Regions from separate parts of the Rhodoferax sp. SPJ4 genome, predicted to be linked through region 2. Evidence: predicted binding sites of a transcription regulator. Region 2 holds the regulator's gene; the other holds the start of a gene.

Region 1 (4,461 bases), 790 kb from region 2:
CCTGTTCCTCGACGAGGTGGGCGATCTGCCGCTGGCCATGCAGGCCAAATTGCTGCGCGCCATCCAGGAGCGTCAGGTGCGGCCGGTCGGCTCGACCCAGGAGGAAGCGGCCGACGTGCGCATCGTCAGCGCCACCCACAAGGACCTGGACGCCGAGGTGGCGGCCGGCCGCTTCCGGCAAGACCTGTACTACCGTCTGAACGTCATCGACATCGACCTGCCACCGCTGCGCGAGCGGCGCGACGACATCCCGGCGCTGTGTGACGCGCTGCTGCGCAAGATCGCCGCCGAGTCGGGTGTGCCCAGCCCGCCGCTCAGCGACCGGGTGCTGCAGCAGCTGATGGGACATCGGCTGACCGGCAATGTGCGCGAACTGGAAAACCTGTTGCACCGGGCGGTGGCCCTGGGCGACGACGAGGGCCTGTTGCCCGAGGGGGAACCCGCGGCCGCAGAAAGCCCCGCCGCCCCGGCGGACGGGCCCGTTGCCGCCTCTGCGGCCCCACCGGTGGTGGTGCCGGCCGACCTGCAGGCCTGGCTGGACCAGCAGGAACGCGCCATCCTGCTGCAAGCCCTGCAGGACAGCCAGTTCAACCGCACGCTGGCCGCCAGCCGGCTGGGCCTGAGCCTGCGCCAGATGCGCTACCGCATCGCCCGGTTGGCCATTCCCGTGCCCCATGGTGACGACGCCGGCGATGACAAGCCCTGAAGCCGCCTCTCCCCCGGCCCGACCGCTGTGGCGCGACGGCTGGTACCGCTGCGCACACGCCCTGCCCTCTCCCAACTTCGGCCCCCGGCCGCCCGGCCAGGCCATCGACCTGGTGGTGGTGCACTCCATCAGCCTGCCGCCGGGCGAGTACGGCGGCGGCAACGTGCTGCGTTTGTTCACCAACACCCTGGACTGGGACGCCCATCCCTATTACCAAGGCATCCGCGGCCTGCAGGTGTCGGCGCATTTCTTCATCGCCCGCACCGGTGCGCTGTGGCAATTTGTCAGCTGCGACGACCGGGCCTGGCATGCCGGCGCATCGCAGTTCGGCGGCCGTCCCAATTGCAACGACTATTCGGTGGGCATCGAGCTCGAAGGCCTGGAGGGCGAGGCCTTCGAGGCCGCGCAGTACGAGAGCCTGGCCAGCGTCTGCGCGGCACTGGCCATGGCCTACCCGCTGGGCCATGTGGTGGGCCATGAGCATGTGGCCCCGGGCCGCAAACAAGACCCCGGCGCCGGCTTCGACTGGCCGGGTTTGCAGCGCGCCCTGGGCTGGGCCGATCGGTGTTTTCCCCAGCCTGACCAGCCGGACGGCGCGACACCGGCCTGATCGCCGGCCTGAACCGCCCTCCCGCGTCGGTCCAGCGCGAGGCCTCGGCCCCAACAACAACGCGGCTTTGGCGCGCAAATCGGCCGCCAAGCCGCGCCAATTCTGGCCCTCGCCGGCCCTGACCGCACAGCACAAGGCACGGCGGGCCGTTGGCCAGTTTGCGGGCCGGCTCAGCGGACAAAATTCGCCCCTCAGCGGGCCCGACCGTGTTCGCGGCGATACACTACAGGTAGTGGCTTGTGCCGCCGCTACACCCCATATATAGTGTTTGTCATCCCACTGAGACAGACTTCAAAAAGAACACTTGGGAAGCGGCATTCGACCAGGCCGCGGCCCCATTCCCCAAGAACAACGACCGAGAGGACACCATGCAAATTGCCCCATCCAGCCCCGCCCCCCACCTGGCGCGCGCCACCAGCGACACGCCCTCTGCCCACACGGGTACCGTCAGCCCCTCGGTGCTGACGAACTACCAAATCATCCGCCGCAACGGCGCGGTGGTGGCCTTTGAGCCCAGCAAGGTGGCGATCGCGATGATGAAGGCCTTTCTGGCGGTGCACGGCACCCAGGGCGCCGCATCGGCCAGCGTGCGCGAAACGGTGGACGGCCTGACCCAGGCCGTGACCCGCGCGCTGGTGCGTTCGCGTCCCGGCGGCGGCACCTTCCACATCGAAGATGTGCAAGACCAGGTGGAACTGGGCCTGATGCGCGGCGGCCACCACGAGATCGCCCGCGCCTATGTGCTGTACCGCGAAAAGCGGGCCCAGGAGCGCGCCAAGCAGGCCGCCCCAGTGGCCAGCAACACCCCGGTGCTGCATGTGATCGACGGCGGCCAGCGGGTCGCGCTGGACATGGGCCACCTGACCCAGTTGATCGAATCGGCCTGCGAAAACCTGGGCAAGGACGTCAGCGCCGCGCCCATCCTGAGCGAAACCCTGCGCAACCTGTACGACGGTGTGCCCATGGACGAGGTCTACAAGGCCTCCATCCTGGCCGCGCGCACGCTGATCGAGAAAGACCCCGACTACACCTATGCCACCGCCCGTTTGCTGCTGCACACGGTGCGCCGCGAGGTGCTGGGCGGCGAGGTGCTGCAGCAGGACATGCACACCCGCTACGCCGAGTATTTCCCCGGCTTCATCAAGACCGGCGTGGAAGCCGAGCTGCTGGACGAGCGGCTGATGCAGTTCGACCTGCAGCGCCTGGGCGACGCGCTCAAGCCCGAACGCGACCTGCAGTTCGACTACCTGGGCCTGCAGACGCTGTACGACCGCTACTTCCTGCACGTCAAGAAGACCCGCATCGAGTTGCCGCAGTCCTTCTTCATGCGCGTGGCCATGGGCCTGGCGCTGGGCGAGATCGACCGCGAAGCCCGCGCCATCGAGTTCTACGAGGTGCTGTCCAGCTTTGACTTCATGTCCAGCACGCCGACGCTGTTCAACAGCGGCACGCTGCGTTCGCAACTCTCCAGCTGCTACCTGACCACCGTGCCCGACGACCTGGACGGCATTTACGAGTCGATCAAGGAAAACGCGCTGCTGAGCAAGTTCGCTGGCGGCCTGGGCAACGACTGGACCCGCGTGCGCGCCCTGGGCAGCCACATCAAGGGCACCAACGGCGAGTCGCAAGGCGTGGTGCCTTTCCTGAAGGTGGTCAACGACACCGCGGTGGCGGTGAACCAGGGCGGCAAGCGCAAGGGCGCGGTCTGCACCTACCTGGAAAGCTGGCACCTGGACATCGAGGAGTTCCTGGAGCTGCGCAAGAACACCGGCGACGACCGCCGCCGCACCCACGACATGAACACCGCCAACTGGATTCCCGACCTGTTCATGCGCCGGGTCATGGAAAAAGGCAGCTGGACGCTGTTCTCGCCCAACAACGTGCCCGACCTGCACGACAAGTTTGGCGCCGATTTCGAGAAGGCCTATGTGGCCTACGAGGAAAAGGCCGCGCGGGGTGAAATCAAGCCATCCAAGACGGTGCAGGCCTCGGACCTGTGGCGCAAGATGCTGACCATGCTGTTCGAGACCGGCCATCCCTGGATCACCTTCAAGGACGCCTGCAACGTGCGTTCGCCGCAGCAGCATGTGGGCGTGGTGCACTCGTCCAACCTGTGCACCGAGATCACGCTCAACACCAGCGACACCGAAACCGCGGTCTGCAACCTGGGCTCGGTCAACCTGCCCCGCCACCTGAAGGACGGCCAGATCGACCACGACAAGCTGAAGAAGACCATCACGGTGGCGATGCGCATGCTCGACAACGTGATCGACATCAACTACTACGCCGTCAAGAAGGCCCGCGACTCCAACATGCGCCACCGCCCGGTGGGCCTGGGCGTGATGGGCTTCCAGGACGCGCTGTACGAGCTGCGCATCCCCTACGCCTCGGACGACGCGGTGACGTTTGCCGACCAGTCGATGGAAGCGGTTTGCTACCACGCCTACTGGGCCTCGACCGAACTGGCCAAGGAGCGCGGCAAGTACTCCAGCTACAAGGGCTCGCTGTGGGACCAGGGCGTGCTGCCGCTGGACACGCTGAAGCTGCTGGAACAGGCCCGTGGCGGCTATGTGGAAGTCGACCAGTCGGCCACGCTGGACTGGGAGGCGCTGCGCGCCAAGATCGCCGTGGACGGCATGCGCAACTCCAACTGCGTGGCCATCGCCCCCACCGCCACCATCTCCAACATCATCGGCGTGGACGCGTCCATCGAGCCCTGCTTCGGCAACCTGTCGGTCAAGTCCAATTTGTCGGGCGAATTCACCGTCATCAACCACTACCTGGTGCGTGACCTCAAGCGCCTGGGCCTGTGGGACGACGTGATGGTGATGGACCTGAAGCACTTCGACGGTTCGCTGCGCCCCATCGACCGCGTGCCGCAAGATGTGAAGGCCTTGTACGCCACCGCCTTCGAGGTGGAAACCACCTGGCTGGTGGAGGCCGCGGCACGGCGCCAGAAGTGGATTGACCAGGCCCAGTCGCTCAACATCTACATGGCCGGCGCCTCCGGCAAGAAGCTCGACGACACCTACAAACTGGCCTGGCTGCGTGGCCTGAAAACCACCTACTACCTGCGCACCCAGAGCGCCACCCACGCCGAAAAATCCACCGTGCAATCGGGCCGCCTCAACGCGGTGTCGAGCGG
Region 2 (4,461 bases):
GCGGGCCGCCAGCGGCAGCGGCACGGCCGGCGTGAACGGCCTGGTGGCCCGCCGCATCACACCGGCCGTATCGGCGGGGCTGGCCGCCACGCTCAGCGGGGCGGATTTCCACTACGGCCGGTCCACCGCCGAGGCCCGTGGGTGGTATGCCGATTTCCCTGGCAGCGCAGAGCGCCTGACGGTCGATCCCAGTGCCCTGGGTGGGGTGGTGGCACTGAATTCCAGCCTTCCCGGCGGCGACCTCTGCGCGGCCACGGGCCGTTTCAACACCTACCGGCTGAACCCGCTGTCGGGCCAGTCGCTGGCCACCACGGTGCTGACCCGCGCCGCGGGCGACGGTGGGCTGGGCCATGTGGGCGCTGCGGTGGGGCTGATGGAGGGCACGGCCGCCTGGTCCAGCCGCGATGCCACCGGACGGTATGTGGTCACGGACACCGTCACCACCGTCAGCGCCGGTGCCGGCGGCGTGGTGCTGACCCGGACCCCGGTCAGCAAGCTGGGCGGGCGGATGAGCTGGCGCGAGATCAGCCAATTCCAATAGCCTTCAGCCCCACCATGTCCCACCCCTTGACCACCGCCATGAAGCCCTGTGGATTCACGCTGGTCGAGGTGATGGTCACCGTGGCAGTGGTGGCCTTGCTGGCCCAGCTGGCCTACCCGAGCTATGTGGGCCATGTGCTGCGGGCCAAGCGCATCGAATGCCGCAGCGCGGTGATGCAGGCCATGCAACAGCAGGAGCGCCACTACACCCAGCACAACAGCTACCTGGCCTATGCCAGCAGCGCCGCGGTGAACCTGAAAACCTTTTCCGGTGACACGCCCGCCGGCAGCGCCTGCACCCTCTCGGCCGGGCCCTGCAGCGGCGCGCTGGCTTTGTCGGTGTGTGTGACGGTGACCGGCAGCCCCCAGCACACCGACACCGAGGTGGGGGCGATCCACCTGCGAAGCGACGGCGCGAAGGGCTGCTCGGGCAGCCACCCGGAGAAATGCTGGAAATGAGGGCGCCGTCTCACCTGCGGGGCCGTCGGCGTGGGGTCACGTTGGTGGAGTTGATGGTTGTGGTGGCCATTCTGGTGGTGCTGATCCGGCTGGCCGTGCCGTCTTACCGCAGTTGGGTGCTGAACCAGCGGCTGAGCACCGCGGCCAGCGATTTCCTGTCCACCCTGCTGCAGGCCCGGTCGGAGGCCATGCGCCTGGGCAAGCCGGTGCTGGTGGTGCCCTGGCAGGAAATCCAGGGCCCGTCCGCCACCCGCTTCAGCTGGCTCGACGGTTGGTGTGTGTTTGTCGACAACGACAACTCGGGCCAGTACAGCGGCAGCGCCACCCTGGTTGGCTGTGCGGCCCAGCCGGATTTGCGTGGCCTGGTGGCAGTGGTCAGCGGCAGCGGCAAGACCTCGGGGCCTTTCGCCATTGCCAAACCGTATTTTTCGTACAGCCCGCTGGGTTTTGCCAAGGTCTACCCGGGCCGCGAGGCCGGTGCGACCACGCCCAACGGCAGCCTGTGGCTGACAACCCTGGCCAGCAATGGCATGGTGCCGCGGGAGCGGGCCATCATCGTCAGCCGGGTGGGACGGCCCCGCCTTTGCGACCCGGGGGCTGGCAGCGGTGCCACGCCTTGCAGCACTGGCTGACCGCCCGGCCAGAGGCTACTTGCTGACCTCGTCGACCAGCGTGCGGAACTCGTCGATGTCCTCGAAGCTGCGGTACACCGAGGCAAAGCGCACGTAGGCCACCTTGTCGAGCTTTTTCAGCTCGCGCATCACCAGCTCGCCCAGCCGGCTGGAGGCGATCTCGCGCAGCCCCAGGTTGAGCAGCTTTTCTTCGATGCGCTCGATGGCGCCGTCGACCTGCTCGGTGCTGACCGGCCGCTTGCGCAGCGCCAGGTTCATCGAGGCCAGCAGCTTGACGCGCTCGTAGTCGATGCGCCGGCCGTCTTTTTTGACGATGGCCGGAAAGTTGACTTCCGGCCGCTCGTAGGTGGTGAAGCGCTTGTCGCAGGCGCCGCACTGGCGCCGCCTGCGAATGAAGTCACCGTCTTCCGCCACCCGCGTCTCGACCACCTGGGTTTCCGCGTGGCTACAGAAGGGGCAGCGCATCGGGAGGCTCAGCCGTAAACCGGGAAGCGGGCGGTCAAGGCATTGACCTTGGCACGCACCGCGGCGATGTTGGCTTCGTCGCGGGGGTTGTCCAGCACGTCGGCGATCAGGTTGGCCGTCAAACGCGCTTCCTCGTCCTTGAAGCCGCGGGTGGTCATGGCCGGGGTGCCGATGCGCACGCCGCTGGTGACCATGGGCTTTTCGGGGTCGTTGGGGATGGCGTTCTTGTTGATGGTCATGTGGGCACTGCCCAACACGGCCTCGGCTTCCTTGCCGGTGATGCCCTTGGCGCGCAAATCCACCAGCATCACGTGGCTCTCGGTGCGGCCGCTGACGATGCGCAGGCCACGCTGGGTCAGCGTCTCGGCCACGATTTGGGCGTTCTTCAGCACCTGCTGCTGGTACACCTTGAACGACGGGTCCAGCGCTTCCTTGAAGGCCACGGCCTTGGCGGCGATCACGTGCATCAGCGGGCCGCCCTGCAGGCCGGGGAAGATGGCGCTGTTGACGGCCTTCTCGTGCTGGGCCTTCATCAGGATGATGCCGCCGCGCGGGCCGCGCAGGCTTTTGTGGGTGGTGGAGGTCACCACGTCGGCAAACGGCACCGGGTTGGGGTAGACGCCAGCAGCGATCAGGCCGGCGTAGTGGGCCATGTCGACCATGAAAATGGCGCCGACGTCCTTGGCCACCTTGGCAAAGCGCTCGAAGTCGATGCGCAGGCTGTAGGCCGAGGCGCCGGCCACGATCAATTTGGGCTTGGACTCGTGGGCCTTGCGCTCCATCGCGTCGTAGTCGATTTCTTCTTTGTCGTTCAGGCCGTAGCTGACCACGTTGAACCATTTGCCGCTCATGTTCAGCGGCATGCCGTGCGTGAGGTGGCCGCCTTCGGCCAGGCTCATGCCCATGATGGTGTCACCGGGCTTCAGGAAGGCGAGGAAGATGGCTTCGTTGGCCGAGGCGCCGCAATGCGGCTGCACGTTGGCCGCGTCGGCGCCAAACAACTGCTTGACGCGGTCGATCGCCAGCTGCTCGGCCACGTCCACATGCTCGCAACCACCGTAGTAGCGCTTGCCGGGGTAGCCTTCGGCGTATTTGTTGGTGAGCTGGGTGCCCTGGGCGGCCATGACGGCCGGCGAGGCGTAGTTTTCGCTGGCAATCAGCTCGATGTGGTGTTCTTGGCGGGCGTGCTCGGCCTGGATGGCGGCCCACAGCTGGGGATCGGTTTGCTCAATGAGAATGTTGCGTTGAAACATGACGGCAGTCCTGCAGAACGTGGTCCTTGCATGAAACAAGGGCTGCCCAGGCGAACGGCTGATCGCCGGCCCGCATGGCGGTGGCCGACGGCACGCTTCCCAGTGGTGGCCCCACGTCAGCGCCAACGGCCCGTGCGGGTGTTGCGCCTATCGCCAGTTGCGTGCCCCTGAAGTGTAGCCGAGCGCCTGCCCTCTGCTCAGAAGCCGGGGCTTTGCGGTGGCTCAGGAGGCGGCGATGGCGGTGTCTGGCGCGGCCTGGGGCAGCGCTTTGGGCGGGGTCAGGGTCTTGTTGACCGCCACCGGCTTGGCCGGGGCGCCCACCACTGGGCGGGCCGGGGCCACCGGAACGGCCTTGGGCTCGGTCTCCGCCAGGGTGGGATCGATCGCATGAACGCTTTGCGCGGCGGCAGCCGGTGCGGGCAGGGCGACCACGGCCACTTGCTGCGGTGCCGCAATCGGCACCGACCGGCCCGACGCGACCTGCTGCAGTCGCCCGAATTCGGACATCACCTTGGCCACATAGCCGCCATCGCCGTTGGCGCCGGCACCCACGTACTGCCGCAGACCGCCTTCGACCGAGCCGGCCCGGGCAATGCAGTCCTGCAGCACCTTGGCACCGACCCGCAGGTTGGTGACCGGGTCAAAAGCGGCGTGCACGCCGCCGAAGTTGTCGTATTTGTCGCTGTGCACCCGGGTCATGACCTGCATCAAGCCCTGGGCGCCCACCGGGCTCTGGGCAAACGGGTTGAAACCCGACTCGATGGCCATGATGGCCAGCAGCAGCGTGGGCTCGACCTTGACCTTGACCCCGATCTGGTAGGCCTCGGCCACCAGTGCGCCCAGGGGCTCGGGGGCGACGCGGTACTTCTGGCTCAGCCAGTAGGCCACCGAGGCCTGCGGTTTGGGCAGGGCCTTGGGGTCCAGCGCGGTGGCGCGTTCCACCGCATCCGGCCGGGCTTCCATGCCCAGCAGGTCGTACTGGCGCTCTTGCAACCAGGCGGTGACACGCAGTTCCAGGCTCTGGCGCAGCTCGGGTTGCGTGGCCAAGGTGATGCCGGTGAAGGCCATGGCGAGGCCGATCAGGGCAAACCCGTTGTGGCTGACCTTGAAAA

What was found. The regulator NrdR, encoded in region 2, represses ribonucleotide reductase genes. The targets are predictions, from matches to a motif close to CACNANATNTNGTG.
Region 1: AC4BAR_RS01080 (ribonucleoside-diphosphate reductase subunit alpha) is a predicted target of NrdR. The motif match lies at 1,570-1,583, and genes of this name have one in related genera.

Annotation. Positions count from the first base shown of each region.
Region 1 covers NZ_JBYZMN010000001.1:233,158-237,618, reverse strand. Annotated here, with positions in the region: gene AC4BAR_RS01090 (sigma-54-dependent transcriptional regulator) at 1-706, shown strand, start outside; gene ampD (1,6-anhydro-N-acetylmuramyl-L-alanine amidase AmpD) at 693-1,316, shown strand; gene AC4BAR_RS01080 (ribonucleoside-diphosphate reductase subunit alpha) at 1,685-4,461, shown strand, end outside.
Region 2 covers NZ_JBYZMN010000001.1:1,026,029-1,030,489, forward strand. Annotated here, with positions in the region: gene AC4BAR_RS05085 (pilus assembly protein) at 1-541, shown strand, start outside; gene AC4BAR_RS05090 (type IV pilin protein) at 556-999, shown strand; gene AC4BAR_RS05095 (GspH/FimT family pseudopilin) at 996-1,631, shown strand; gene nrdR (transcriptional regulator NrdR) at 1,647-2,096, opposite strand; gene glyA (serine hydroxymethyltransferase) at 2,105-3,349, opposite strand; ZMP/ZTP riboswitch at 3,387-3,520, opposite strand; gene AC4BAR_RS05110 (lytic transglycosylase domain-containing protein) at 3,572-4,461, opposite strand, start outside.